Regions from separate parts of the Mycobacterium sp. NGS54 genome, predicted to be linked through region 1. Evidence: predicted binding sites of a transcription regulator. Region 1 holds the regulator's gene; the other holds the start of a gene.

Region 1 (10,884 bases):
ACATCGAGGCGATCGCCGCCCGGGGCGCGGTCCCGGTGATCGTCGGCGGCTCGATGCTCTACCTGCAATCCCTGCTCGACGACTGGTCGTTCCCTGCGACCGATCCCGAGGTGCGGGCCCGGTGGGAACGCCGGCTCGCCGAGGTGGGGGTGGGGGAGCTGCACGCGGAGCTGGCCCGCCGCGACCCGGCGGCGGCCGCGGCGATCCTGCCGACCGACGGCCGGCGCACCGTGCGCGCCCTGGAGGTCGTCGAGCTCACCGGGCAGCCGTTTGCCGCCTCGGCGCCGCGCATCGGCTCCCCGCGCTGGGACACCGCAATCATCGGATTAGATTGCGAAACAACGCTTCTGGACGAGAGATTGGCCCGCCGCACCGACGCGATGTTCGAGCGGGGCCTGGTCGACGAGGTCCGCGGCCTGCTGGGCGACGGCCTGCGCGACGGGGTCACCGCCTCGCGCGCCCTGGGCTATGCGCAGGTGCTGGCGGCGCTCGACGCCGGCGGCTCAGAAGAACAGCTGCGCGACGCGCGCGAGCAGACGTTCGTGGGCACCCGGCGCTACGTGCGACGGCAGCGGTCCTGGTTCCGCCGGGACCACCGGGTGCATTGGCTGGACGCCGCGGACCGCCAAGCCCTCATCGACGCCGCGTTGCGCGCCTGGCGGCAAGTACCCTGATCTTCGTGTACTTCGCCAAGGGCCACGGCACGCAGAACGACTTCCTGCTGCTGCCCGACCTCGATGCCGGGCTGACGCTGTCCGCCGCCCGGGTGGCCGCGCTCTGCGACCGGCGCCGCGGGCTGGGCGCCGACGGGGTGCTGCGCATCACCACCGCGGGCGCCGCGCTGGCGGCCGACGTGCTCGAGCGCCTGCCCGACGGCGTCGCCGCCGGCGACTGGTACATGGACTACCGCAACGCCGACGGATCGACCGCGCAGATGTGCGGCAACGGGGTACGGGTGTTCGCGCACTACCTGCGGGCCGCCGGCCTGGAATCCCGCGACGAGTTCGTCGTCGGGTCGCTGGCCGGCGCGCGCCCGGTCACCCTGCATCACGCGGGCGACACGAACGCCGATGTGACCGTCGACATGGGCAAGGCCAACCGGCTCGGTGCCGGCGAGGCCGTCATCGGCGGCCGGCGGTTCTCGGGCCTGGCGGTCGACGTCGGCAACCCGCACCTGGCCTGCGTCGACCCGCAGCTCGACGCCGACGCGCTGGCCGCGCTCGACGTCGGCGCGCCGGTGCAGTTCGACCGCGCCCAGTTCCCCGACGGGGTCAACGTCGAGGTCCTCACCGCGCCCGTCGGGGGACTCGTCCAGATGCGCGTCCACGAGCGCGGGGTGGGCGAGACCCGCTCGTGCGGCACCGGCACGGTCGCGGCCGCCGTCGCCGCGCTGGCCGACTGCGGCGACGACACCGGGACGCTCACCGTGCGGGTGCCCGGCGGCGACGTCGTCGTCACCGTCACCGACGCCACCAGCTACTTGCGCGGCCCGTCGGTGCTGGTGGCCCGCGGCGAGATCAGCGAGGAATGGTGGCGCGCCCAGGCGCGTTAAACCAGGTGCGCCGCACCGATTTAGCGGGCACTATTGCTAATTGCCTATGACGAATCCAGAAACTCCCTTTCACGATCAGCCGGATCTCGAGCCCAGTGCGGGCGAACTCGCCCTCGAAGACCGATCGGCGCTGCGCCGGGTCGCCGGGCTGTCCACCGAACTCGCCGACGTCTCCGAGGTCGAGTACCGCCAGTTGCGCCTCGAGCGCGTCGTGTTGGTCGGCGTGTGGACCGAGGGCAGCGCCGCCGACAACCAGGCCAGCATGGCCGAGCTGGCGGCGCTGGCCGAGACCGCCGGCTCGCAGGTGCTCGAGGGCCTGATTCAGCGCCGCGACCGGCCCGACCCGTCGACCTACATCGGGTCCGGCAAGGCCGCCGAGCTGCGCGAGGTGGTCCTGGCGACCGGCGCCGACACCGTCATCTGCGACGGCGAGCTGTCTCCGGCGCAGCTGACGGCGCTGGAAAAGGCCGTCAAGGTCAAGGTCATCGATCGCACCGCGCTGATCCTGGACATCTTCGCCCAGCACGCCACCAGCCGGGAGGGCAAAGCCCAGGTGTCGCTGGCCCAGATGGAGTACATGCTGCCCCGGCTGCGCGGCTGGGGTGAGTCGATGTCACGGCAGGCCGGCGGCCGCGCCGGCGGCAGCGGCGGCGGCGTGGGGCTGCGCGGTCCCGGTGAGACCAAGATCGAGACCGACCGCCGCCGCATCCGCGAACGGATGAGCAAGCTGCGCCGCGAGATCAAGGACATGAAGCAGGCCCGCGACACCCAGCGCAGCCGCCGGCTGGCGAGCGACGTCCCGTCGATCGCCATCGTCGGATACACCAACGCCGGCAAATCCAGCCTGCTCAACGCGCTGACCGGGGCCGGGGTGCTGGTGCAGGACGCGCTGTTCGCCACCCTCGAACCCACCACCCGGCGCGCCGAACTGGCGGACGGCCGGCCCGCGGTGCTCACGGACACCGTCGGCTTCGTTCGGCACCTGCCCACCCAGCTGGTCGAGGCGTTCCGCTCCACCCTGGAGGAGGTCGTCGACGCCGACCTGCTGGTGCATGTGGTGGACGGGTCCGACGTCAACCCGATCGCCCAGATCAACGCGGTCCGCCAGGTGATCTCGGAAGTCGTCGCCGACCATCATGGCGACACGCCGCCCGAGCTGCTGGTGGTCAACAAGGTGGACGCCGCGAGCGACCTGACGCTGGCCAAGCTCCGGCACGCGCTGCCCGGGGCGGTGTTCGTGTCCGCGCACACCGGCGAGGGCATCGATGACCTGCGGCGGCGGATGACCGAACTGGCGGCCCCCACCGACACCGCCGTCGACGTCGTGATCCCGTACGACCGCGGCGACCTGGTCGCCCGGCTGCACGCCGGCGGGCGCGTCCAGCAGGAGGAGCACAACGCCGACGGCACCCGCATCCGCGCCCGCGTTCCCGTCGCGCTGGCCGCCAGCCTGCGCGAGTTCTCCGCCGACTAGCCCGCCACCTGCGCGCCGAGACCGCACCCGGCGCCGACCAACCGGCTGGTTGGTATATCTTGGGCGGCAGAGTCCCATCGGAGGTCAGCGGAGGTCATCCATGAGCGGTGCCATCAAGTACGAGCGCACTCTTTTCGAGCCCGAGCACGATTTGTTCCGAGAGTCCTATCGCGCGTTCCTCGATCGCCACGTGGCGCCCTACCACGACGAATGGGAGAAGGCGAAGATCGTCGACCGCGGCGTGTGGCTCGAGGCCGGCAAGCAGGGCTTCCTGGGGATGGCCGTGCCCGAGGAATACGGCGGCGGCGGCAACCCCGACTTCCGCTACAACACGATCATCACCGAGGAGACCACCCTCGGGCGCTACAGCGGGATCGGCTTCGGGCTACACAACGACATCATCGCGCCGTACCTGCTGAAGCTGGCCAACGAAGAGCAGAAGCAGCGCTGGCTGCCCAAGTTCTGCACCGGGGAGATGATCACGGCGATCGCGATGACCGAGCCGGGAACGGGCAGCGACCTGCAGGGCATCAAGACCCGCGCGGTCAAGCAGGGCGATCACTACGTGCTGAACGGGTCAAAGACGTTCATTACCAACGGGATCAACTCCGACCTGGTGATCGTGGTCGCCCAGACCGATCCCGAGAAGGGCGCGCAAGGTTTCAGCCTGCTGGCCGTCGAGCGCGGCATGGAGGGCTTCGAACGGGGCCGCCACCTGGACAAGATCGGCCTGGACGCGCAGGACACCGCCGAGCTGTCGTTCAGCGACGTCAAGGTGCCGGCCGAGAACCTGCTCGGCGAGGAGGGCATGGGGTTCATCTACCTCATGCAGAACCTGCCGCAGGAACGGATCAACATCGCGGTCATGGCCGCGGCGGCGATGGAAGGCGTGCTGGAGCAGACGCTGCAATACACCAAGGAGCGCAAGGCCTTTGGCAAGCCCATCGGCAGTTTCCAGAACAGCCGGTTCCTGCTCGCCGAGCTGGCCACCGAGGCCACCGTGGTGCGCATCATGGTCGACGAATTCGTCCGCCTGCACCTGGACGGGAAGCTGACGGCCGAGCAGGCCGCGATGGCCAAGTGGTATTCCACCGAGAAGCAGGTGCACCTGATAGACCGCTGCCTGCAGCTGCACGGCGGCTACGGCTACATGCGCGAATATCCCGTCGCCCGAGCCTATCTCGACGCGCGGGTGCAGACGATCTACGGCGGCACGACCGAGATCATGAAGGAGATCATCGGCCGCAGCCTCGGCGTCTGAGCAATCCGGTTGCCGCGCAAGGACTACAGGCGCGGGCACCGGGTTGGCCCCGACGAATGGCTCAATTGGTCTATTGGCCGGGTAGATTGACCACCAGCTAATGGCCTCACGTACCGTCGGCACATGTGTTTCTCGTATACCGAGTGCGTAGTCACACATCGCCACGCGGGCGATCCCGGCGCCGGAAGCCGTGGTCGGTCGCGGTACGGGCATGGTCTCGCATCATTTCGACATCGGCGCGGTCTCCGTTTTCGCAATTTTTGTAATTTGACTTCGCATTTCTCCCCGGCAAGGGCAAAGTTATGCGAGCCCGGCGAAAACGCGGTGCGTCACGGGTCCGCAGGTGCGGCAGGGCCAGGTATACGGGCCTGGGAGGCTTGGTGAACGGGCAGAGAGGTCGAATGCGCAAGCTGATCGGGCGCGCGCTGGTCGGCGTGGCGACCATGGTGACGGCGGCCGCACTGCTGGCCCCCGCCGCTTCGGCGTCTCCTATCGGCGACGCGGAGGCCGCCATGATGGCCGCCTGGGAGAAGGCCGGCGGCGACACCTCACCGCTCGGCCCCCGCAAGGGCGACGTGTACCCCGCCGGCGACGGATTCGCGCTGGACTTCGACGGCGGCAAGATGTTCTACACCACCGACACCGGCGCCAAGTTCGTTTACGGGCCCATCCTGGACAAATACGAGTCGCTCGGCGGCCCCGCCGGCAGCGATCTGGGATTCCCCACTATCAACGAGGTGCCCGGCCTGGCCGGACCGGACAGCCGCGTGGCCACCTTCTCCGCCAGCGACAAGCCGGTGATCTTCTGGACGTCCGACCACGGCGCGTTCGTGGTGCGCGGCGCGCTGAACGCCGCCTGGGACAAGCTCGGCAGCTCCGGCGGCGTGCTCGGGGCGCCGGTCGGCGACGAAAGCTACGCCGGTGAGGTCACCTCCCAGAAGTTCAGCGGCGGCGAGATCTCCTGGAACCGGAAGTCCAAGGAGTTCACCACCAACCCGGCGGCGCTGGCCGACCAGCTCAAGGGCCTGCAGGTGGCCATCGATCCCAACGCGGCCATCAACATGGCCTGGCGCGCGGCCGGCGGGGCCGGTGGCCCGCTGGGCGCCAAGCAGGGCGGGTCGTATCCGATCGGCGGTGACGGGGTCGCCCAGAACTTCGCCGGCGGCAAGGTGTTCTTCAACCCGGCCACCGGCGCGAACGCACTCGAGACCGACATCCTCGCCAAGTACGAGTCGCTGGGCGGCCCGGCCGGCAGCGACCTCGGTTTCCCCACCGCCAACGAGGCCGACGGCGGCATCGGGCCGTCCAGCCGGATCGCCACGTTCGCCGCCGCCGATCGGCCGGTGATCTTCTGGACCTCCGATCACGGCGCGTTCGTCGTGCGCGGCGCGATGAAGGCCGCGTGGGACAAGCTGCGCGGGCCCAGCGGCAAGCTGGGCGCCCCGGTCGGCGACCAGGCGGTGGACGGCGACGTGATTTCGCAGCAGTTCACCGGCGGCAAGATCTCCTGGAACCGGGCGAAGAACTCCTTCGCCACCGACCCGTCGAACCTGGCCCCCTTGCTGTCCGGCCTGCAGGTGTCCGGGCAGAACCAGCCGAGCACCGTGGCGATGCCCTCGCACGCCAAGAAGTTCACCTGGCAGTGGTGGTGGCTGCTCGCCGCGATCCCGGTGCTGGTGCTGATCCTGCTGGCGGTGCTGCTGGCCTTCGCCTGGCGCCGGCGTCGGCGTCGGCGCCGCGCCGGCGACACCGCAACCTACGAGTCCGAGCGCGACTTGGTCGCCGCCGGCTACGAGGCCCCCGCCGACGGGCACTGGGGCCACGACGACGCCGAGCTTTCCCCCGACTACGCCCCGCTCGGCGCGGAGTCACCCGAGCATGAGCCGCCGGACGACGCCGGGCCGGCGCCGCGAGTCAGCTGGACGCGCCTGGCTGACGCCGGGGCCTTCGAGGAGGACGAGGACCCCGACGCGGTGGACACCGATTCCATCCCGCTCGTCTCGGGAGCCGGGCTGGCGGAGGCCGGCTACGACGACGTCCCCGAGGCGGAGGCCGGTTACCCCGAAGTCGCCGGTGAGGATGCCGACTACCCGGGCACCGAATACGTGACCGGCTACGAGGAGGACGAGTACGCCGACCCCGGCTATCCGGACGTCGCGGTTCCGCGCACCCCTCCGGAGGCCGCGTACATCGGCGACGTGCCGGTCGCCGGGGAACCGGACACCGACTACCTGGAGGCCGAACCCGAGGATGTCGACGCCGCCGACGCCGCGGCGGCCGCGGAGGCGCTAGCCGCCGGCGCGGGCGCCCGAGCCGGGCGCCACCACGCGGAGACGGACGAGGAGGAGCCGCCGGAATCGGCCCCCGACGCGGCCGTAGGGGCGCCAGCCGCGCCCGTCGTCGGCGGCCGCCCGACGATCCACCTGCCGCTGGACGATCCTTACCAGGCGCCGGACGGTTACCCGATCAAGGCCAGCGCCCGTTCCGGGCTGTATTACACCCCGGGCAGCGCGCTCTACCACGACACGCTGGCCGAAATCTGGTTGGCCAGTGAGGAAGTCGCGCAGACCAACGGCTTCATCAAGGCCGACTGAGCAGGTCGCTAGACCTTGCGGATCACCGTGACGACCTTGCCGAGCACGGTCGCGTCGTTGCCCGGTATCGGATCGAACGCCGGGTTGTGCGGCATCAGCCACACCTGACCGCCCGCGCGCTTGAACGTCTTCACGGTGGCCTCGCCGTCGATCATGGCGGCGACGATGTCACCGTTGTCGGCGACGTGCTGCTGGCGCACCACCACCCAGTCGCCGTCGCAGATCGCGGCCTCGACCATCGAGTCGCCCACCACCTTGAGCAGGAACAGCGTGCCCTCGCCGACCAGCTCACGGGGCAGCGGGAAGACGTCCTCGACGGCCTCCTCGGCGAGGATCGGCCCACCGGCCGCGATGCGCCCAAGCACCGGGACGTAACTGGGTTCGGGCAACGCGTCCGAACCGGCGACGTCGGTGACGGGCGCCGCCTCGGTGGTCTCCTCGCTGCCGCGCACGTCCACGGCCCGCGGCCGGTTCGGGTCGCGGCGCAGGTAGCCCTTGCGCTCCAGGGTGCGCAGCTGGTGGGCCACCGACGACGTCGACGTCAGGCCGACGGCGTCGCCGATTTCCCTGATGCTCGGCGGGTAGCCGCGGCTGGTGACCGACTCGCGGATGACGTTCAGGATGGTGCGCTGCCGTTCGGTCAGCGATGAATCAACGGATGAGCCGATCGAGGGAGTGTCGTTGCTGTCGCTCATGCACCGAATGTAGCGGGAGGGCGGCCAAGAATCAAACATGTGTTCGACTGGCGTGTCGCCGGGGGTCGAAAGACCCTTAGGGCAGGGGCGTCAAGACCCTATAGCTGCTGAATCACATGCGTGTAACTTTCGCGAGGAATGGGTACCTGTGCTGCATGTCAGAGGTCGCGCATCCGAATTTGTCGGTGGTGCGGTCTAGCGTTTTGCTTGCTCGACACGCTTCGCTCAAATGTTCGGATATCGAACACACGAGCGATATAGTCGAACACACGAGCGAGAACAACCTGACCGGAGGAACGCAAGATGACAATCACCTACACCGTCTCGCCGCGTACCAGCAGCGTTCGGCGCCCGGTCAACGGACCGGTGCCGGCGCTTCGTCCCGGCCGGGACGGCCTGACCCGTTCCCGCCGCCCCGGCCCGGCGAGGCCGGCGGGCGCGCCGCTGCGCTACCACGGCACCGGCGTCGCGATGTCGGTCGCCCCGCACCGCCGGCGTCCCGTCACGTTGGCGACGACGCTGGGGCTGGCGCTGGTCGCCGGGGTCATCACGCTGTGGCTGGGCCTGGTCGCCAACTTCGGGCAGGCGGTCAACGGCGACTCGCCGGGATCGGCCGCCGCGGTGCCCGATCGGTTGGCCGTCGTGCGGGTTGAGCCCGGCGAGTCGCTGCAGGACGTCGCTCACCGGGTGGCGCCCGACGCGCCGGCCCGCCAGGTCGCCGATCGCATCCGCGAGCTCAACGACCTGAACTCGCCCGCGCTGGCCGCGGGCCAGACGCTGATCGCACCGGTCGGCTGAGCCCGCGAAGCGGGTACGCTCGGAGTGTTCTGCGGGCCCGCAGGTGAGCACGGCGAAGGAGCGGTCATGCACTGTCCGTTCTGCCGCCATCCGGATTCCCGGGTGATCGACTCGCGGGAAACCGATGAGGGCCAGGCGATCCGGCGCCGCCGGTCGTGCCCCGAGTGCGGGCGGCGCTTCACCACCGTCGAGACGGCGGTGTTGGCCGTGGTCAAACGCAGCGGCGTCACTGAGCCCTTCAGTAGGGAGAAGGTGGTCAGCGGCGTTCGGCGGGCCTGCCAGGGCCGCCAGGTCGACGACGACGCGCTGAATCTGCTTGCCCAGCAAGTCGAAGACACGGTGCGCGCCGCCGGGTCGCCGGAGGTGCCCAGCCACGAGGTCGGCCTGGCCATCCTCGGCCCGCTGCGCGACCTCGACGAGGTGGCTTACCTGCGGTTCGCCTCGGTGTACCGGTCGTTTTCGTCCGCCGAGGACTTCGAGCGCGAGATCGAGGCGCTGCGCGCGCACCGCAACGCGCCGACGGATCCGGAGCCGGCCACTCGCTAGGCTAGCGGTCATGCCGCCTGACTTGCATCCCGATCTGGAGGCGCTGGCACCGCTGCTGGGGACCTGGGCCGGCCGCGGCTCAGGCTTCTACCCGACCATCCAGCCGTTCGAGTATGTCGAGGAAGTCGTGTTCGCCCACGTCGGCAAGCCGTTCCTGACCTACTCGCAAAAGACCAAGGCGGTGGCCGACGGCAGGCCCTTGCACGGCGAAACGGGATATTTCCGCGTGCCCCGCCCGGGCGCCGTCGAGCTGATCGTCGCCCACCCGAACGGCATCACCGAGATCGAGACCGGCACGTACACGCTGACCGGCGGCCGCATCGACGTGGAGCTGTCCAGCACCGCGATCGGGCTGGCCCCGAGCGCCAAAGAAGTGACCGCCCTTGGCCGTTCGCTGCGCATCGACGGCGACGAGCTGTCCTACACGCTGCGCATGGGTGGCGTGGGACAACCCCTGCAGGACCACCTGGTGGCCGTGCTGCACCGCCAGCCCTGAACTCAATCGACCTGTCGGACGCCGTCGTTGACGACGCGCCCGGCCACCCCGACCCAGCCCTCCGCGTTCCACGCGGTTTCGATGACCGAGCCCTTGCCCTGGGTGATGCGCAGGTCGCGGCTGAGGTAGTCGGTGAGCCGCATCGCCGCCGAGCCGGTCGCCTCGTCCTCCGGCACGCCGAGGTTCGCGAAGAACCCGCGCGTGCGCAAAGCCCCGGCGGCTTGATCGACCCACGCCCACAGGTAGTGCGCGGCGTCGTCCGGAAAATCCGCGGGGTCGGCGGCGAGAACGTCGTCGGCCGAATCGAATTCGTGGATCGCCACTTCCGGCGCCCATTCCGAGCGGGCGCTGACGCCGATCACGTCGTCCCGGTAGCTCACCTGCACGAGCCCCGCCGGCACCTGCAGCGTCTTGATCGGCCAACCGTTGTCGTGTAGCCACCACGCCGCGCCGACGGTCGGGTGCCCGGCGAACGGCAGCTCGGCGCGCGGCGTGAAGATCCGCATGTGCGCGGTGGCCGAGCCGGCGGCCGGGAGATCGATGAATACCGTTTCGGCGTAGCCCAATTGGGTCGCCAGCCGCTGCCGGTCCGCCGGTGCCACCCGAGCGCCCGAGCGTTCCAAGACCACACCGAGCCGGTTACCGAAATTCCCGTCCGAGTCGGTGAAGACGCGCAACACCGTCACGTCGATGCCCATGTCCCGACTGTACGGCCCGGGTCAAAGGGATTATCAGGTGGCGCTGCGTTCGTCGGAGCCCATGGCGTTCAGGACGGCGACGCGGGTGTCGGCCGGGCCGGTGACCGTGTTCGCGCCGCCCCCGGTGCGGAGCAACTGGCGAAGGGCGCCCTGGTCGTATTGGGAGGGCTCGGTGGTGTCGATGAAGCGCTCGACGACATCGATGAAGCGCGCCGGGTCGTCGTGGAACGGAAAGTGGCCCGAGCCTTCGAAAATCTCGAGCCGGGAGCCGGGCATCGCCGCGTGCGCCATCCAGGCGTGCCGGACTGGGACCACCACATCCTTGGTGCCCCAGACGATCTGCACGGGGATGGCCTCGGTCAAATAACATCGATCCAGCATCGTCACGATCTGCCCGCGCCAGTCCACCACCGCCCGCAGGGTGCGGCTGAACGCCGCCGAGGCCGTCGGCTCCGGCAGGTCGTCGAGGATGCGCAGCACGTTGGGCAGGTCGTGGCCCAGCGCGGTCGACCCGATCGCCAGCCCCGCCAGCTTCCCCGCCAGCTGAACCGCCGGTAGCACCAGGGGCAACCGCAACAGCGCCAGCGCCTCGCTGCCCATCGGCAACGACGCCAGCCGGAAGACGACGTTGACATCCTTGGTGACGCCGCCCGCGGCGACCAGGATCAGCCGGTCGACCAAATGCGGGAACTGGTAGGCGAATTGCATGGCCACCCCGCCGCCCAGCGAATGGCCGATGATCGTCACCCGCTCGATGTCGAGCACGGACA
Region 2 (10,884 bases), on a different contig from region 1:
CTGACGAACGTGGGCTTCAGGTCGATGACGTCGAAGATCTCGGCGGGGATGCCCAGCTGGGTGGCCGCCATGTTGCGCAGCACCCGGGCCCGCCCGCGCACCTTGAGCACCGGCGCGGCGACCGAGCCGGGCAGCGACCCGCGCATCGGCGGCAGCCCGGCCGCCTTGGCAACGCCGCGGTAAATGCCGCGCAGCCCAATGGTTTTGGGAGAGGTGAGGTGGAAGGTGCGGCCGTCGTACCCGTCGGCGTGGGCGAGCGCGACGAGCGCGTCAACGACGTAGTCGACCGGGACGATGTTGGTGCGCCCGGTGTCGGGCAGCAGGATCGGGGTGAAGTTGGGCAGCACCGCCAGCTTGGCGAGCACGCCGAAGAAGTGGTAGGGCCCCTCGATCTTGTCCATCTCGCCGGTGACCGAGTCGCCCACCACGACCGCGGGGCGGTAGACGCGGTAGCGCAGCCCGGGTTTCGACCGCACCAGCGCCTCGGCCTCGAACGTCGTCCGGTGATAGGAGCTCGGCAGCCGCTGGCCGACGTCGAAGTCGTCCTCGGTGTACTCGCCGCGGAAGTCGCCCGCCACGGCGATCGACGACACATGGTGCAGCGTGGCGTCCAGCCGGCGCGCCAGCTCGATGACCGCGCGCGTGCCGCCGGCGTCGACCCCCGCGCAGTGCACGAGGTGATCGACGTGGCCCAGCTCGGCCAGCGTCTCGTCGGTCAGGTCGAGCTCGGGCAGCTCGCCGACCAGCGGCTTGACCCGCTCGCCCCAATCGGTGGCCAGGCGCTCGAACCGCCCCAGCGACCGGCGCCGAGCTAGCACCCACACCTCGGCATCGGGTTCGGTGGCTAGCAGACGAGAGACGACGCGGCGACCGATAAACCCGGTACCGCCGGTAACGACATACCGCATTGGGCCATGGTAGCGGTCAGCCGTTGAAGTTGCGGATGCCGTCCCAGTCCTCGAGCGTCCAGCCGGTCGCCGGGTTGCCGCTGATCACCACGCGGCCGGTGTTGGGCAGCGGGTGGCTGGTGCGCAGGCTGTCCTTGGCGTTCTTCACGTTCATCAGCACCCAGTACTCGATGGAGTAGAGGTGCGCGAACACCACCGGTTTGCTGTGGCCGCTGTCGTAGACCTTCTGAATGGCGGCGGTGAACCGGTCGTTGAACTCCTTGCCGGAGATCGACCCGGGGATGCTGTTCTGGGTGTCGCCGGCAAGCCAGTCCGCCGGCGCCAGCAGGTAAGTAGTGGGATCCATCGAGATCGGCTTGCCCTCGAACCAGCCGGCGTTGATCTCCTGGATGCCCTGCAGCACCTCGACCTGCTTGCCGAGTTCGGCGGCCAACGGCGCGGCGGTTTGCTGGGCCCTCGCCATGGTCGAGGCGTAGACGGCGTCGTAGTGCTCGCGGCCAAGCTGGTGCGCGACCTGCTCGGCCTGGGACTTGCCGTCGGGGCTCAGGCCGGGACCCGGCACGCTGGTGTCGATGATTCCGCTGGCGTTGGCCTCCGACTGGGCATGCCGGATGAACGTGATCGTGATGCTGCGCACCTGTGGTGATCCGCCGCAGGCGCCGACGATCATCACCGCGGCGAGCACGGTGAAGGCTTTCCGGAACATGCTCCCCTTGCGCATGTCGATAGCCTGCCCTGCCGACGGTGCCCGGGGGAAGGGTTTGCGATGGTTAGGTGCAGAAAATCCTCGAAAGGAGACTCGCATGGCCATTGACCCGAGTGCCGTCGGCGCGGTGAGCGATCCGACGTTGTTCGAATGGACCGATAAGGACACGATGCTGTATGCGCTCGGCGTCGGGTGCGGCATCGACGATCTGTCCTTCACGACCGAGAACAGCCACGACATCGCCCAGCAGGTGCTGCCCACGTACGCGGTGATCTGCTCTCCGGCCTTCGGGGCGGCCGGCAAGATCGGAACGTTCAACTGGGCCATGCTCCTGCACGGGTCGCAGGGTGTCCGGTTGCACGCGCCGCTGCCGCCGGCGGGGAAGCTCTCGGTGGTCTCCGCGGTCACCGACATTCAGGACAAGGGCGAGGGCAAGAACGCGGTCGTGATGTTGCGCGGTCGCGGCACCGACCCGGACTCGGGAAAGCTGATCGCCGAAACGTCGACGACGTTCGTCGTCCGGGGCGCTGGTGGGTTCGGGGGAGTGCCGGGTCAGCGGCCGGTAGCGCCGGAGATCCCGGACCGCGAGCCGGACGCCCGGATTCCGCTGCCCACCCGCGAGGATCAGGCCCTGATCTATCGGCTCTCCGGTGACCGCAACCCGCTGCACAGCGACCCGTGGTTCGCTCGGGAGCTGGCCGGTTTCCCCAAGCCGATCCTGCACGGGCTCTGCAGTTACGGGGTGGCGGGCCGGGCGCTGGTCGCCGAGCTGGGCAAGGGCGTGGCCGCCAACGTCACTTCGATCGACGCGCGGTTCAGCTCGCCGGTGTTTCCCGGCGAGACGCTGACCACGCTGATCTGGCGCACGGAGCCGGGCAAGGCCGTGTTCCGCACGGAAGCTTCCGGCGCCCAAGGCGCCTCGGACGGCTCCGACGCGCGCGTGGTGCTCGACGACGGCGCCGCGGAGTACGCGCAGGGCTAGCTGACGGGCTACGTTCCGCCCAGCCGCCGCGCCAGTTCGTCGGTGAACTCGGCGGCCTGCGCGGGAGTGTCCAGTGCGAATCGTGCGGCGGTGGCGCGGTCACCGTCCTCGTCGTGGCGCACCAGGATTGGGATTCCGTCGTCGCTGACGGCGTCGAACGCGTCCTCGTCGGTGATGTCGTCGCCCAGGTAGACCGGCACCAGGGGCCCGGACTCGGCCTGGCGCAAGTGCTCCAGCACCCAGCGAAGCGTCTTGCCCTTGTCCCAGTCCATGTCGGGGCGCAGCTCGATCACTTCGCGGCCGGTTGTCACCCGAAGCGCGTCGCGCCGACCCGCTTCGCGCACCGCTGCGGCCACCTCGCCGACGCGGTCGCGGGCGGCGTTGCGGTAGTGCACGGCGACGCCAAACCGCTTGTGCTCCACCACAACACCGGGAATCGATCCGAGTTTGTCGCGTAGTTCGGCGGCCGCCTCCTCGAGCACCGGCACGGCCGCCGCCGCGTCCTCGTTTTGGTGGTGCGTCCCGTCGGGCGCGGTCAGCTCGAAACCGTGGCTGCCCGCGTACCAGATGCCGGGCACGCCGAGGCGCTTGGTCACGTCGGCGAGGTCGCGCCCGGACAGCACCGCGACCGGGCACTGCGCGGCCAGCTTTTGCAGCGCCCCGACCGCGCCGGCGACGGGCCTGGCCGCGTCCGGGTCGTTGACGATCTCGGACAGCGTGCCGTCGAAGTCGTAGAACACGGCCGGGCTGCGGTCGGCCAGGGTGCCGAGGGCCTCCCGAGCGTCCGGCAGCTCGGACATCCGGCGGTCCCCGGTCCGCACGGTGATCTGGCCGAGGTGGGCGACGACCGCGTCGCCATCACCCGCGGGGCCGACACCGATGACCAACGCGAATCCGCGCTCGCGCGCGGCCCGGACGACCGCCGGGTCGGTGGCGACGACGACGCTCCGGCCCGGCCGCACCGCGTCACTCAGGGGCTGATTGCCCGGCGGGAAGACGCCGGTGCCGACGCCGACCTCCCGCAGTGGCCCCACCAGTGACTCCGTGGCGCCCAGCGCGGCGTCGAACAGCACGGCGTCGTGGCGGCGGGGGTCGATGGTGGCCGGCTCCAATGTGGGCACCGACCCACCCTCTCACGCTGACGGGGGTCGCGGGGCCCGGGTCAGCGGAGCGAGGACGGGTGCGCCCGCTGCGACGGGCTGGGAAACGCGCGGGCCGTGCGCCTGCGCCGACGGTCCTTGCTGAACAGCAACACGGAGTCCTGGCTCAGCGCCACCAGCCGCGCCACACCCAGTTCGATGCCGGCGGCCAGCTGCCTGACGTCGGCGGCGGCGTCGTATTCGCCGGTGATGCCGAACACCACTTCGTCGCCGTAGCTGAGCACGCCGACCCCGGTGCTCAGCCGCACGGCGGTCGGGGGAATCGGCAGGAAGCGCTCGAGGGTCCGGCCCATCAGCCGCAGCTGGTGGCGAGGTCCGGGCGCGTTGGTCGCCAGCGTCACGATCGCGCGTTGCGGAAGCCGCGCCAGCAGCTGTATCACGTTGCTGCGCAACATCGTCGGCAGTAAGTTGATCGCCGACTCCACCAGGTCGCCGAGGCCGGGCTCGTCGGTTTTCTTGGTCTTGCACTGGTGCTGCACCGCCCGCAGCAGCTGGACGGGGTCCTCATGCTCGACGGGCAGGTACGGCAGCATGGCCGAGCGCATCGGCATCGGCATCAGGGTGCGCAGCGAGTCGGCCCGCGGTTGCTCGCCGCGGCCCAGCAGGACGGTGCGGAAGCCCTCGGTGATGGCCGCCAGCGCAACGTCGTTGACGGTCACCCCGAATTTGCGGCACACGCGGTCGACGTCGGCGCGCGGCACCCGCACGGTGCCGTACTTACGCATCGTGGTCACGGGGCCGACCGAGGGCCCGGCCGCCGGCCACACCGCCCCGACGATCGTGTCCGCCAGCCCCGAGGCCCGCCCCAGGGCGTCGGCCCAGCCGCGCTTGGGGTTCTGCGCCGGCGAAACCCCTTTCGCACCGGCGTGGGTGGCGAACGTGTCCCCGTCGGCGTCGTCGCAAAGCCGGGTGAGCAGGTGGGCGGCTGAGTGGCCGTCGGCCAGCCAGTGGTGGACCTTCATCAAGATCGCCCACCGATTTCCCCTCAGGCCCTCGATGACCCAGCACTCCCACAGCGGGCGGTCCAGGTCGAGGGGACGCTCCAGGGCCTGGGCGATGGCCCGGGACAGTTCTGCGTCATCGCCCGGGCGCCGAACCACCACGCGGCGCACGTGATGGGCGAAATCGAGTCCCGGGCAGTCGATCCACTCGAAGGTCTGGGTTCGCAGCAACTGCGTGCATCGCGGTATCGACGGAAGCCGTTGCGCCAGGACCTCTTTTAGCAATTCGTCGTCAGGGGCGGCCCCGTCGACGATGGCGACCGCCCCGATCGCCAGGCTGGCATGCTGATCGGGGAACGCCGTGTCCAGTGTCTTCACCTGCGCCATGCTCAGTCCCCGCCCTCGATTTTCTGCACCCGTACCAGTATCTGCGCGGCGGGTTATGCCCGGTAGGCCCCGCAGCGTTAAGACCTTGTTTAGGAGTTGAAGATCCGTTTAACAACCGATGTCACGAGCACGGGTTAAATCGAACATACATTCGAGTAGACTCTCGAACGTGGGTTGGTTTAACGGGCCGCCGAGCTGGGCGGAAATGGAGCGGGTGCTCGACGGCAAGCCGCGCCACGCCGGTGCGCCGGCGGACCCCCCGGAGGACGCCCCGCTGTCGCGCAAGCGGGGGACGTACCGGCCGCCCGACGACACCCGGCCGGCCCGCTCGTCCGTTGCCTATGCCGAGCTGCACGCGCATTCGGCGTTCAGCTTCCTCGACGGAGCCAGCACCCCCGAGGAGATGGTGGAGGAGGCCGCCCGGCTGGGCCTGCGCGCCCTGGCGCTGACCGACCACGACGGCCTGTACGGGGCGGTGCGGTTCGCCGAGGCGGCCGCCGAACTCGACCTGAACACCGTCTTCGGCGCCGAACTCTCGCTGGGGCCGGGCGCGCGCACCGAGACGCCCGACCCGCCCGGCCCGCACCTGCTGGTGCTGGCCCGCGGCCCGGAGGGGTACCGACGGCTGTCGCGCCAACTGGCCGCGGCGCACCTGGCCGGCGGGGAGAAGGGCAAACCGCGCTACGACATCGACGCGCTGACCGAGGCCGCCGGGGGGCACTGGCACATCCTGACCGGATGCCGCAAAGGCCATGTGCGCCAGGCGCTTTCCGATGGCGGTCCGGAGGCCGCGGAGCGGGCGCTGGCCGACCTGGTGGACCGGTTCGGCGCGCACCGGGTCAGCGTCGAGCTGACCCGGCGCGGCCACCCGCTCGACGACGAACGCAATGCGGCGCTGGCCGGGATCGCGCCGCGTTTCGGCGTCGGCGTCGTCGCCACCACCGGGGCGCACTTCGCCCACCCGTCGCGCGGCCGGCTGGCCATGGCGATGGGCGCCATCCGGGCCCGGGAGTCCCTGGATTCGGCCGCCGGGTGGCTGGCCCCGCTGGGCGGTGAGCACCTGCGCTCCGGCGAGGAGATGGCCCGGCTGTTCGCGCAGCGGCCTGACGTGGTGACGGCCGCCGCCGAACTCGGCGAGCAATGCGCGTTCGGGCTGGCGCTCATCGCGCCCCGGCTGCCGCCGTTCGACGTGCCCGACGGGCACACCGAGGACAGCTGGCTGCGGCAGCTGACCATGGCGGGCGCGCGCGAACGCTACGGGCTTCCCGAATCGGCGCCGCGCGCCTACGCCCAGATCGAGCACGAGCTGAAAGTCATTGCACACCTGAGCTTTCCGGGCTACTTCCTGGTGGTGCACGACATCGCCCGGTTCTGCCGGTGCAACAACATCCTGTGCCAGGGCAGGGGATCGGCGGCCAATTCCGCGGTCTGCTACGCCCTGGGCGTCACCGCGGTCGACCCGGTGGCCAACGAGCTGCTGTTCGAGCGCTTCCTGTCGCCGGCCCGCGACGGGCCACCCGACATCGACATGGACATCGAGTCCGACCAGCGCGAGCAGGTCATCCAGTACGTCTACGACAAGTACGGCCGCGACTACGCCGCCCAGGTCGCCAACGTCATCACCTACCGGGGCCGGATCGCGGTCCGCGACATGGCCCGCGCCCTCGGCTTCTCGCAGGGGCAGCAGGACGCGTGGAGCAAGCAGATCAGCCACTGGAACGGGCTCGTCGACTCGCCCGATATCGAGGACATCCCGCCGCAGGTGATCGACCTGGCCAACCAGATCCGGAACCTGCCGCGGCACATGGGCATCCACTCCGGCGGCATGGTGATCTGCGACCGCCCGATCGCCGACGTGTGCCCGGTGGAGTGGGCGCGCATGGAGAACCGCAGCGTCCTGCAGTGGGACAAAGACGACTGCGCGGCAATCGGTTTGGTGAAGTTCGACCTGCTCGGGCTGGGCATGCTCTCGGCGCTGCACTACGCCATCGACCTGGTCGCCGAGCACAAGGGCATCCGGGTCGACCTGGCCCGCCTCGACCTCTCCGAAGAAGCGGTGTACGAGATGCTGTGCCGCGCCGACTCCGTCGGCGTGTTCCAGGTGGAGTCGCGGGCGCAGATGGCCACGTTGCCCAGGCTGCGGCCGCGGGTGTTCTACGACCTGGTGGTGGAGGTCGCGCTGATCCGCCCCGGGCCCATCCAGGGCGGGTCGGTGCACCCCTACATCCGGCGGCGCAACGGCGTCGACCCGGTCGTCTACGACCACCCATCCATGGAATCCGCGCTGCGAAAGACGCTGGGGGTGCCACTCTTTCAGGAACAGCTGATGCAGCTGGCCGTCGACTGCGCCGGCTTTTCCGCCGCCGAGGCCGACCAGCTGCGGCGCGCCATGGGCTCCAAGCGCTCGACCGAGCGGATGCGACGGCTGCGCGGCCGGTTCTACGACGGCATGCGCGAACTGCACGGCGCCCCCGACGACGTGATCGACCGGACGTACGAAAAGCTGGAGGCCTTCGCCAATTTCGGCTTTCCCGAAAGCCACGCGCTGTCCTTCGCGTCGCTGGTGTTCTACTCGTCGTGGTTCAAGCTGCACCACCCGGCGGCGTTCTGCGCGGCGCTGCTGCGCGCGCAGCCGATGGGCTTCTACGCGCCGCAGTCGCTGGTGGCCGACGCGCGCCGGCACGGCGTCACGGTGCACGGCCCCGACGTCAACGCCAGCCTGGCGCACGCCACCCTCGAAAACGCGGGGACGGAGGTGCGGCTCGGCCTGGGCGCCGTCCGCCACATCGGCGACGACCTCGCCGAGCGGCTGGTCGACGAACGAAAGGCCAACGGCCCCTTCGCATCCCTGCTCGATCTGACCACCCGGCTGCAGCTGTCCGTGCCGCAGACCGAGGCGCTGGCCACGGCCGGGGCGCTGGGCTGCTTTTCCATGTCCCGGCGCGAGGGGCTGTGGGCGGCCGGGGCCGCGGCCACCCAACGGCCGGACCGATTGCCCGGCGTGGGCTCGTCGTCGCACATCCCCGCGCTGCCGGGAATGAGCGAGCTGGAGCTGGCCGCCGCCGACGTGTGGGCCACCGGCATCTCCCCGGACAGCTACCCGACACAGTTCCTGCGGGAGGACCTCGACGCGATGGGCGTGGTGCCCGCCGACGCGCTGGGATCGGTGCCCGATGGCGACCGCGTGCTGATCGCCGGCGCGGTGACCCATCGGCAGCGGCCCGGCACGGCCCAGGGGGTGACGTTTATCAACCTCGAGGACGAGACCGGGATGGTCAACGTGCTCTGCACGCCGGGGGTGTGGGCGCGACACCGCAAGCTGGCCAACACCGCGCCCGCGCTGCTGATCCGCGGGCAGGTGCAAAACGCCAGCGGCGCCATCACCGTCGTCGCCGAGCGGCTGGGCCGCATCACCCTGGCGGTGGGGTCGAAGTCGCGCGACTTCCGCTGAGCCGTGCACTGGCGGCGCGGTTTTGGCGGTCGCCGCTTTTGCGCGGAAAAGCACATAGCAAATCCGCCGCGTCGTAAGCTATTCGAAAAATCGGCTGTATTGATTCAATGCGTCAAGGGAGTCGAAATGAAATTCACGCTCGTTCGGCGCGGCGCGGCGATATTGGGTTGCGCTGCGGCGCTGGTTCTTTCTCCCGCGGTGGCCAGCGCCGATCCGCCCGACCCGCACCAGCCGGACATGACGAAGGGCTTCTGCCCGGGGGGTCGATGGGGGTACGGCAATTTGGCCGTCTGCGACGGCGAGAAGTATCCCGACGGGTCGTTTTGGCACCAGTGGATGAAAACCTGGATTGTCGGCCCGCAATTTTATTACGACTGCGTCGGCGGCGACGAACCCCTGCCGGGGCCGCCGCCGCCCGGTGGCTGCGGCGGGGCGATTCCGCCCGACGGCCCGCCGCCGCCCCCCTAGCCGACCCCAGGCTCAGGCCGTCGGCGTCGTCCACACCTTCGTCGGCGTGATCTTCAGCCGGGTGCTGTAGGCGCCCAGCGAGTCGGTCAGGCCGAAGCTCGCCGCGGCCTCGCGGTACTTAGCCCAGTACGGCGCGTCGTCTCGGCAGTCGACGTCGGTGGCGTCGACCTCCGCAATGCCACCGATGACGATGATTCCGCCGCCGTTGCCGTCGGAGTCCAGGTTCAGGCTCACCTCGGGGTGCGCCTTGATGTGGGCGACCTTGGCCGCCCCTGGCGTGGAATAGACCGTCAGCTTGGCGCCGTCGAAGTAGAACCAGATCAGCCGCGGCACCGGCTGCCCCGATTTCGCGACGGTGGTCAGCCAGCCGTACCGATCCGATGTCAGCCTGTCGGAAACCTCTTGTGTCAGTTCGACGCTCATGATGCCGAATGTAGTCTCCACACATGACCCTCAACCTGTCCGTCGACGAAGTCCTCACCACCACCCGCTCGGTCCGCAAGCGGCTCGACTTCGACAAGCCGGTCGGCCGCGAGGTGCTGATGGAATGCCTGGACCTGGCCCTGCAGGCGCCCACCGGGTCCAACTCGCAGGGCTGGCAGTGGGTGTTCGTCGAGGACGCCGAGAAGAAGAAGGCGATCGGCGAGATCTACCTGGCCAACGCCCGCGGCTACCTTGCCGCGCCGGGAGCCCAGTACGCCGAGGGCGACACCCGCGGCGAGCGGATGGGCAAGGTCCGCGATTCGGCGACCTATCTCGCCGAGCACATGCACGAGGCGCCGGTGCTGATGATCCCGTGCATCGAGGGCCGCGAGGACAAGACGCCGCTGGGCGGCGTGTCGTTCTGGGCGTCGCTGTTTCCTGCGGTGTGGAGCTTCTGCCTGGCGCTGCGGTCGCGGGGCCTGGGCTCCTGCTGGACGACGCTGCACCTGCTGCGCGACGGCGAAAAACAGGCCGCCGAGGTGCTCGGCATCCCGTTCGACAAATTCAGCCAGGGTGGGCTGTTCCCAATCGCCTACACCAAGGGCACCGACTTCCGGCCGGCCAAGCGCCTGCCCGCCGAGCAGCTCACGCACTGGAACGCCTGGTAGGTCAGCCCGAAAGCGGCCAGACTTCGACGACCCCGTGCGCGACCGCGCACGGGGTTTGGCTCACCCGCTCGATCGCCGCGTCGAGGTTCTCGGCCTCCAGGACCGCGAACCCGGCGATCGGCAGCGCCGACTGCAGGTACGGCCCGGGGTCGGTTCGCACGCCCGAGCCCTCCGGATTGCGCACCTGAACGGGGCGTCCGGCGATGCCGATCAGCGCCCCGGCCGCACCCAATTCGTCGTCGCGCGCGTGCGCGGCCGCTTTGCATTCGTCGCTGACGCGGTCGTACCCCGCCGCGTCCCCGTAACCGATCGTGATGAAGGTAGCCATATCAAGGCTGACTCGCGCGCGGCCGGGAATTCATCGCGCCCCGGCGTATCCGTTCTGCCGCCAGGCCTCGTAGACGGCGATCGCGGCCGCGTTCGACAGGTTCAGCGAGCGCCGGCCGGCCAGCATCGGGATGCGCACCTGCCGGGTGACGTGCGGGTCGGCCAGGGTCGTCGCGTCCAGCCCGTCGGGTTCGGGCCCGAACATCAGCACGTCGCCGGCCTCGTAGTCGACGTCGGCGAACGACGTGGTCGCGTGCGCGGTGAAGGCGACCACCCGCGCCGGCGCCAGCGCGTCCCACGCGGCGCGCAGCGACGGGTGCACGGTGACCGACGCCAGGTCGTGATAGTCCAGCCCGGCGCGGCGCAGCTTCGGCTCGGTCAGGTCGAATCCCAGTGGCTCGACCAGGTGCAGTTCGGCGCCGGTGGCGGCCGCCGTCCGAATGGCGTTGCCGGTGTTGGGGGC

The links. Region 1 encodes LexA, which represses DNA repair genes until DNA is damaged. Its sites were predicted from a motif close to CGAACANNTGTTCG; they were not measured.
Region 2: a site for LexA is predicted at 5,225-5,238, ahead of AC5Y5E_RS03485 (error-prone DNA polymerase). Genes of this name have one in related genera too.

What each region holds. Positions count from the first base shown of each region.
Region 1 is NZ_JCALCS010000002.1:690,017-700,900, reverse strand. Features, by position in the region: gene miaA (tRNA (adenosine(37)-N6)-dimethylallyltransferase MiaA) at 1-674, shown strand, start outside; gene dapF (diaminopimelate epimerase) at 680-1,552, shown strand; gene hflX (GTPase HflX) at 1,599-3,026, shown strand; gene AC5Y5E_RS08050 (acyl-CoA dehydrogenase family protein) at 3,127-4,287, shown strand; gene AC5Y5E_RS08045 (LGFP repeat-containing protein) at 4,668-6,881, shown strand; gene lexA (transcriptional repressor LexA) at 6,890-7,576, opposite strand; gene AC5Y5E_RS08035 (LysM peptidoglycan-binding domain-containing protein) at 7,880-8,374, shown strand; gene nrdR (transcriptional regulator NrdR) at 8,441-8,920, shown strand; gene AC5Y5E_RS08025 (peroxynitrite isomerase) at 8,931-9,416, shown strand; gene AC5Y5E_RS08020 (PhzF family phenazine biosynthesis protein) at 9,419-10,114, opposite strand; gene AC5Y5E_RS08015 (alpha/beta fold hydrolase) at 10,148-10,884, opposite strand, start outside.
Region 2 is NZ_JCALCS010000001.1:706,584-717,467, reverse strand. Features, by position in the region: gene AC5Y5E_RS03510 (SDR family oxidoreductase) at 1-908, opposite strand, end outside; gene AC5Y5E_RS03505 (histidine phosphatase family protein) at 925-1,629, opposite strand; gene AC5Y5E_RS03500 (MaoC family dehydratase) at 1,712-2,596, shown strand; gene otsB (trehalose-phosphatase) at 2,605-3,717, opposite strand; gene AC5Y5E_RS03490 (wax ester/triacylglycerol synthase domain-containing protein) at 3,759-5,084, opposite strand; gene AC5Y5E_RS03485 (error-prone DNA polymerase) at 5,254-8,535, shown strand; gene AC5Y5E_RS03480 (hypothetical protein) at 8,662-9,003, shown strand; gene AC5Y5E_RS03475 (TIGR03667 family PPOX class F420-dependent oxidoreductase) at 9,016-9,426, opposite strand; gene AC5Y5E_RS03470 (nitroreductase family protein) at 9,450-10,094, shown strand; gene AC5Y5E_RS03465 (YciI family protein) at 10,096-10,422, opposite strand; gene AC5Y5E_RS03460 (tRNA (cytidine(34)-2'-O)-methyltransferase) at 10,453-10,884, opposite strand, start outside.